One region of the Streptacidiphilus sp. BW17 genome, then DNA from elsewhere that is predicted to be linked to it. Evidence: riboswitches for the same ligand, from Rfam matches in the RefSeq annotation. Region 1 holds a riboswitch; each other region holds the start of a gene.
The links. A riboswitch is a leader RNA that binds a small molecule or an ion and turns the genes downstream of it on or off. The one in region 1 is predicted to bind cobalamin.

Region 1 (2,254 bases):
GACCTCCTCGCCCGGCGGCATCGGCGTCTTGCCGCCGCCCAGCCGGGTCAGGATCACGCTCTGCGCGACCTCGGGGATGGTCAACTCCCGCTGCGCCAGGGCCGCCACGGCGGAGAAGGAGGAGACGCCGGGCACGATCTCGGTCTCCAGGCCCAGCGCGCGGCAGCGGTCCAGCTGCTCCTGCACCGCGCCCCAGAGCGACGGGTCGCCGGAGTGGATCCGGGCCACCCGGCCGCCCTCGCGGGCGGTGCGCTCGTAGACGGCGAGCACGTCCTCCATCGGGATCAGCGAGGAGTCGAGGATCTCGGCGTCCGGACGCGCGTGCTCCAGCACCTCGGCCTGGACCAGGCTGGCGGCCCAGATCACCACGTCCGCCTCGGCGATGGCGCGCGCGGCGCGGAAGGTGAGCAGGTCGGCGGCGCCGGGACCGGCGCCCACGAACGTCACCTTGCCAGTGCTTCCGTTTGCGTGCGTCGTCACAGCTTTCCCCCTCGGCCCTCGCGCCGCGCCGGGGCGATCAGCGTCGACAGATACGGCACTTCTCCGGTCAGCGGCGAGCCGGCCGGGTGCAGTTGCTCGTCCGGCAGGCCGAGCGACGCACCCCAGACGGTGTCGGCGTCGCGCCCGGACTCGGCCAGCGCGGCGGCGACCTGACGCGCGAAGCGGCCGAACTTGTAGGCGACCACGGTGCCCGGACCGGCCAGCGCGTCCTTGAGCACGTCCGCGCCCGCGGTCACCGGAACCAGCGTCAGCGGCTCGGTGCCCTCGGCCAACACGGTGCCGCTCCGGGCGGCGAGGTCCTGCATGGCGGTGATGCCCGGCACGGTCTCGACCGTCAGGCCGGGGACCAGCTCGCGCAGCGTGTGGGCGAGGTAGGTGAAGGTGGAGTACACGTTCGGGTCACCGATCGTCGCGAACGCGACGGTCACCCCGGTGTCCTCGTCCCCGTCCTCGCCTGCGCGGAGCAACTCGGCGACGCGGGCACCGGCGGCGTCCCAGGCGGCCTCGCGGCGGGCCCGGTCCTCGCGCTCGTTGAGGGCGAAGACGACCCGCACCACCTTGGCGGCGTCCGCGTGGTGCAGCACGGTGGCCTCGGCCCGACCGGTCTCGCCGCTGTCCATGACCGGCACGACGACGACGTCGGCTTCGCGCAGTACGCGCACCGCCTTGACGGTGACCAGCTCCGGATCACCCGGTCCCATACCCACGCCGACCAGGCGTGGGCCAGACGCGCGTACGCGCACGGCAGCAGTCCTCACTCGGGGTCCGCGCCCCGGCTCGTGGTAACGGCGGCCAGAGTTCCTGGCTCACGGGGCTTCATACCCCCGCTGACAGTGGCGGGACCGCGCCGGATTCGCACCGGACTTCCTCGTCATTGCCGCCGTGTTCAGTTCTTCAGGTCTTTTCAGGCCTCGAAATCCCACCATGCTGCGCGTATGGCAGTCAACCGGACCTGCTGTGGCCTGGCCCACGCTGGGATCGAGCCCCTGACGCTGTCCCGGAACTACGCCAACCGCGCCCGCACCGCCTCCGCGATCCGCGTCGAGGCGAAGTCCGTACCGCAGACGAAGCGCATGAACGGGCCGAAGCTCGCCGCCGCCGGGAGCCCGGTGAACCAGAGGCCGGGCACCGACGCGGCCATCCCGGCGTCCAGTTCGGGGAAGCCGCCGACCCGGGCGATCCGGCCGCGCAGCTCGGGGGCGAGGAAGGGGACGGCGGACAGGTCCACCCGGTAGCCGGTGGCGGACAGCACGTGGTCGGCGGTGTGCTCGCGGGTCGCGCGGCTGTCGCGGTCCTCCGTGATCAGCACCACCTTGTCGCCCTCGCGCCGGATGCCGCGCAGCGACTGGCCGGTGTGGACGGGGAAGACGCCGTCCGCGCGGGCCCGCAGCCACCAGGCCCCGCTCGGCCCGAGCACCCTCTTGACCAGCTGCAGCCGCGCCTGCACGGGCAGGGCGCGGAAGGACTGCGGGTACCGGGCCATGGTCCAGAGCGACCAGGCCGCGCCCATCGGGGACTCCGGCTGCCACCTGAGGCCGTACGCGGGTGCCGCGCCGAACCGCACGTGCGGCGTGCGGGCCACCAACTCGACCTGCGCACCTGCCTCGTGGAGCAGGGCGGCACCCTCCAGCGCCGACTGTCCGGCGCCGACCACGATGACGGACCGTCCGGCAAGCGCGGCCATGTCGCGGTGCTGCGAGGTGTGCGAGAGGGGGCCGTCCGGCGACGGGCCGTCGGCCCCCAGGACGGTCCG
Region 2 (2,254 bases), on a different contig from region 1:
GTGAGGGCGAACAGCCCAGCGATGACGAAGCCGGCCTTGTTGATGTCGAAGTTGGCCATGAAGTCCCAGAAGCCGCCGGTGAGATGGAGCTCGCTGGTGAGTACGCCGAGCACCTCGATGGTGCCGATCAGGAAAGCGGCGGCGATGGAGAGGCCGGTGATGACGAGGTTGTAGTAGACCTTGCGCACAGGTCGCGCGAAGGCCCAGCCGTAGGCGAAGTTCATGAAGAAGCCGTCGAAGGTGTCGAAGAGGATCATGCCGCCGGAGAAGAGCAGCGGCAGCGCCAGCACGGCGTAGAACGGCAGCCCGGCGGTGGCGGCGTAGGCGGTGGCGGCGAGCAGGACGACCTCGGTGGCGGTGTCGAAGCCGATGCCGAAGATCATGCCCACGAAGAAGAGCTGCCAGGTGTGGTTGATGGAGCGCATGAAGCGGCCGAAGAAGCGCCACATCAGCCCGCGCGCCTGGAGCTGCCTTTCGAGCTCCTCCTCGTCGAAGGTGCCCCGGCGCATGTCGCGGAAGACCTTGAAGATCCCGGCGAGCACGATCAGGTTGAGCGCGGCGATCAGGTAGAGGAACCCGGCGGAGGTGAGCGTGCCGAGCATGCCGCCCAGCGTCTCGTAGGTCGAGTTCGGGTCGACCATCGCGCCGAAGACGGCCTTGGCGGCGACGGTGATGCCGACGCCTACGGCGGAGACGACCGTGGAGTGGCCGAGGGCGAAGAAGAAGCCACTGGCCAGGGGACGTTGACCGTCCGCCAGTAGCTTGCGGGTGGAGTTGTCGATCGCGGAGATGTGGTCCGCGTCGAAGGCGTGACGCGCGCCCAGCGTCCAGGCGGTGAACGCGACGCCGAGGCCGACGCCGAGCTTGTCGTAGTGGAAGTGGTGGGGGAGCACAGTGAAGATGTAGATGCCCCAGCCGACGCCGTTCAGCAGCAGAATCACCAGGGACATCACCCCGATCCTGGTCCATTCCGCGGGACTCAGGGACTGACGGACCATCTGTAGCTTGGCGACGAACGCGGACACTGGGCATCCTCCTCGGGACGCTCACAGGTCGGCGCGGCCTGGTCGGAGACTCCCGGAGGGCCCGGTCCGGACCGACCTTCCTGCGAGGCTGGTTTCCAGGAGTGCGACGCCAGGCGACCGGACTTGCCCTCACTCGTGCCGAGGGGTTCACCGTTGCGGGACAGCGCCGGATTCTCACCGGACTTCGCTGACGCTGCACTGTCCCCGCGCAGTGAGGGGACCTTCGGCAGCCTAGAGGTGGCGGGGGCTCGGGTACAAGCCTGCACATCTAAGCAGGTGTCTGATTCACTGCCGAGGACGGTGCGGACGTCGGCTGGTACCGGGCGGCGAGGGTACGCACCGTCTCGGTGATGCGGTCGCGGAGTTCGGCCGGTGCCAGGACCTCGACGTCCGCGCCGAGCCGGAGGAACTCCTGGTGGGCGTGGTCGATCGACTCGATGGGCACCCGGGTCTCGGTCCATCCGTCCTGTGCTGCTCCGTCGCCCAAGGCCGTTACGCCGAGGCGGCGGGCGCCCTCCGGGGTGAGCCGGACCAGGGCCTCCCCGGTGTGCAGCCGGGTGTGGAAGTCGGCCAGACTGCTGCTCCAGTGCGCGGCCAGGTCGAACCTGTCCGGGATGGCGAACTCCTGATCCAGCATATGGACTTCGAGGATCTGGTCGACCCGGTAGGTGCGGATCCCGGACGGCCCGCCGGCGGCCAGGTACCAGCGTCCGGCCTTGAGGACCAGCCCGTACGGCTCGACCCGCCGCTCGATCTCCTCCGGCGCCCGCCAGCGCCGGTACCGCATGAGGACCGCTCGCCGCGCCCAGAGCGCGGCGGCGACCGCGGGCAGGTGAGGCGTGCTCTCGGCCTCGCCGTACCAGCCGGGGGCGTCGAGCAGGAAGCTCCGCCGGATCCGCTCGGCCTGCTCGCGCAGCTCCGCTGGAAGTGCGGCCCGCAGCTTGAGCTGGGCGGTCACCAGCGCCTCGCCGAGGCCGAGTTGGGCGGCGGCGTCCGGGAGCGCCGTCAGGAACGCGGCCTGCGCCTCGTCCGGGGTCAACCCGGTGAGCCGGGTCCGGTAGCCGTCGACCAGCTGGTAGCCGCCCGCGTGTCCCGCCTCGCCGTACAGCGGGATGCCGGCGGCGGCGAGCGCGTCGACGTCCCGGTAGACCGTGCGGACGGAGACCTCCAGCTCCTCGGCCAGTTGGCGGGCCGTCATCCGGCCCCGGTTCTGGAGCAGCAGAAGCAGG
Region 3 (2,254 bases), on a different contig from region 1:
CGGCCAGGAACACCACCGCGATGCCGTAGGCGCGCAGGGTGCGCGGGCGGACTCCGCCTCTTGTCACCGTTACCTCGTTACCGTCCGCCGTGCGTCACTTGGTGGGGGCCTTCTCGATCGCCTGCGCGATCTGGGCGACCAGCTGCGGCAGGCGCGGGCCCCAGCGCGAGGCGATGTCGTCGTTGAGGCCGACGATCTGATCCTTCTTCACGGCCGGGATACCGGACCAGCCGGGTCGGGCCGCGACGACCGCCGGGCTCTGCCCGCCGTCGGCGGACTGGTTGTCGGTGAGGAAGATCAGCTGCGGCTGGGCCGAGACGATGTACTCGGCGGACAGCTGCGGGTAGCCGCCGTCGGAGGCCTTGTCGGCCTTGTCGGCGATGTTCTTCAGGCCGAACAGCGAGGCGATCTGCCCGGCGAAGGTGGTGGAGGTCGCCGAGTAGTACGGGTTGGCGCTGACCTCCCAGTAGTAGCTGAGGTTCCCGTGATCGGCGCCGGCCTGCTTGACGGAGGCGGTGATCGACGCCTTCATGCCGGTGACGGTCTGCGTGGCCTGGGCGGTGTGACCGGTGGCCTGCCCGATCGCGTCGATCTGCGTGTAGACGTCGTTGATCGTCGCCGCGGCGGGCTCGATCAGGACCGGCACGCCGAGCTTGGTCAGCCCGGCGACCAGGCCACCGGAGTCCTGGGAGGCGATGACCAGGTCCGGGTTGTACTTGGCGATGGCCTCGATGTTCGGGGTCAGCCCGCTCAGGCTCGTGGTCGGCACGCCGGACGGGTAGTTGGAGTCCGAGTCCACCGCGACGACCTGCTTGCCGGCGCCCACCGCGTACAGGTCCTCGGTCGCGGTCGGCGACAGCGACACGATGTGCTTCGGCTGGGTCTTGAGGGTGACCTTGCCGTTGGAGCCGCTCACCGTGACCGGGTACGTCGCGGCGGCCGACGACGCGCTCGTCGAGGACGAGGAGGCGGAGGAGTCGGCGCTGCCGGAGCTCGTGGAGCTGCAGCCGGCGACGACGGCCACGGCTGCGAGCGCGGCGGTCGCCGTCGAGACAGCGCGGACGATCCGGGTGCGCCGAGCAGGTCGGGGCCGGACAGACGAGTGAGCCATGGTGGTGCTTCCTCCCGAGGGACGGGAAGAAGCCAATCCGTCGACGAGCGGCGCAGGACGCGCGCCGACAGAAACGGACCGCCCCTTCCCACGAGGGCCGATGTCGTAGCGCGGCAGGAGGCGACCTGGCTTCGGGCCGCGTGGAGAGGGCCCTCACAGTTGCGGGACAGCGCCGGAATGACCCGCAGTGCGGGCTTCACCGGCTTCGCTGCCTGGCACGCTGCCGGAAACCTGCATGGCTGCGCAGATTTTTTGGCTCAGGCAGGTTAGCACTGCGCCGCGATCCCCGGCCGGGCACCCCCGTGGCGGGGCGGCGCCGGACCCCGATCGGCGGGAGAATCGACCGGTGCCGGACCGGTGCCGGACCAGTCCGAGAGGGAACCCATGGGGAAGCAGGCGGAGCAGGGCTACGGGCAGTCGTCCTGGGCGCCGATGGCGGTGCCGGCGTTCCGCCTGCTGTGGCTGGCCCAGATGGTGTCGAACATCGGCACCTGGATGCAGACCGTGGGGGCCCAGTGGATGCTGGTGCACCAGCACAACGCGGCGCTGCTCACCTCGGCGGTGCAGGCGGCCAGCCTGCTGCCCGTGCTGTTCGTCTCCTTGCCGGCGGGCGTGCTCGCGGACCTGCTGGACCGCCGGCACATTCTGCTGGGGCTGTCGACGGCCATGGCGGTGCTCGCCGGGGTGCTCGCCGGGCTGACCGGGGCGGGGCTGGCCACGCCCACGGTCCTGTTGCTGCTCACGTTCCTCATGGGCTGCGGTCAGGCGATGACGAACCCCGCCTGGCAGGCGATCCAGCCGGAGCTGGTCCCGCGCGACTTGATCCCGCAGGCCGCGTCCCTCAACAGCCTCAACGTCAACGTCGCCCGAGCCGTCGGCCCGGCGCTGGCGGGCCTGCTCGTCGCGGTCTCCGGCCCGGCCGTGGTGTTCACGGTGAACGCCGTCAGTTTTGTCGTCGTCGCGCTGGCGGTCTATGCCTGGCACCGTCCGGCACAGGGTCTGCGCGGCAGTGAGGCGCCGGTTCCCGCTCTCCACGCGGGCGTTCGCTATGTGCGGCACGCGCCGGGCGTGCGGCGGATCCTGGTGCGTTCCGCGTTGTTCGTGCTTCCCGCCTCGGCGCTGTGGGCGCTGCTGCCGGTGACG

Region 2: it holds a riboswitch for cobalamin, as region 1 does, so the genes downstream of both, ABH940_RS12015 (HoxN/HupN/NixA family nickel/cobalt transporter) here and cobI (precorrin-2 C(20)-methyltransferase) in region 1, are expected to answer to the same signal.
Region 3: it holds a riboswitch for cobalamin, as region 1 does, so the genes downstream of both, ABH940_RS08210 (ABC transporter substrate-binding protein) here and cobI (precorrin-2 C(20)-methyltransferase) in region 1, are expected to answer to the same signal.

Annotation. Positions count from the first base shown of each region.
Region 1 is NZ_JBGCCR010000006.1:268,829-271,082, forward strand. It holds gene cobM (precorrin-4 C(11)-methyltransferase) at 1-480, opposite strand, end outside; gene cobI (precorrin-2 C(20)-methyltransferase) at 477-1,244, opposite strand; cobalamin riboswitch at 1,274-1,398, opposite strand; gene ABH940_RS10520 (FAD-dependent oxidoreductase) at 1,505-2,254, opposite strand, start outside.
Region 2 is NZ_JBGCCR010000008.1:12,421-14,674, forward strand. It holds gene ABH940_RS12015 (HoxN/HupN/NixA family nickel/cobalt transporter) at 1-950, opposite strand, end outside; cobalamin riboswitch at 1,116-1,256, opposite strand; gene ABH940_RS12020 (helix-turn-helix transcriptional regulator) at 1,294-2,254, opposite strand, start outside.
Region 3 is NZ_JBGCCR010000005.1:135,809-138,062, reverse strand. It holds gene ABH940_RS08215 (FecCD family ABC transporter permease) at 1-67, opposite strand, end outside; gene ABH940_RS08210 (ABC transporter substrate-binding protein) at 95-916, opposite strand; gene ABH940_RS08205 (hypothetical protein) at 918-1,106, shown strand; cobalamin riboswitch at 1,213-1,361, opposite strand; gene ABH940_RS08200 (MFS transporter) at 1,496-2,254, shown strand, end outside.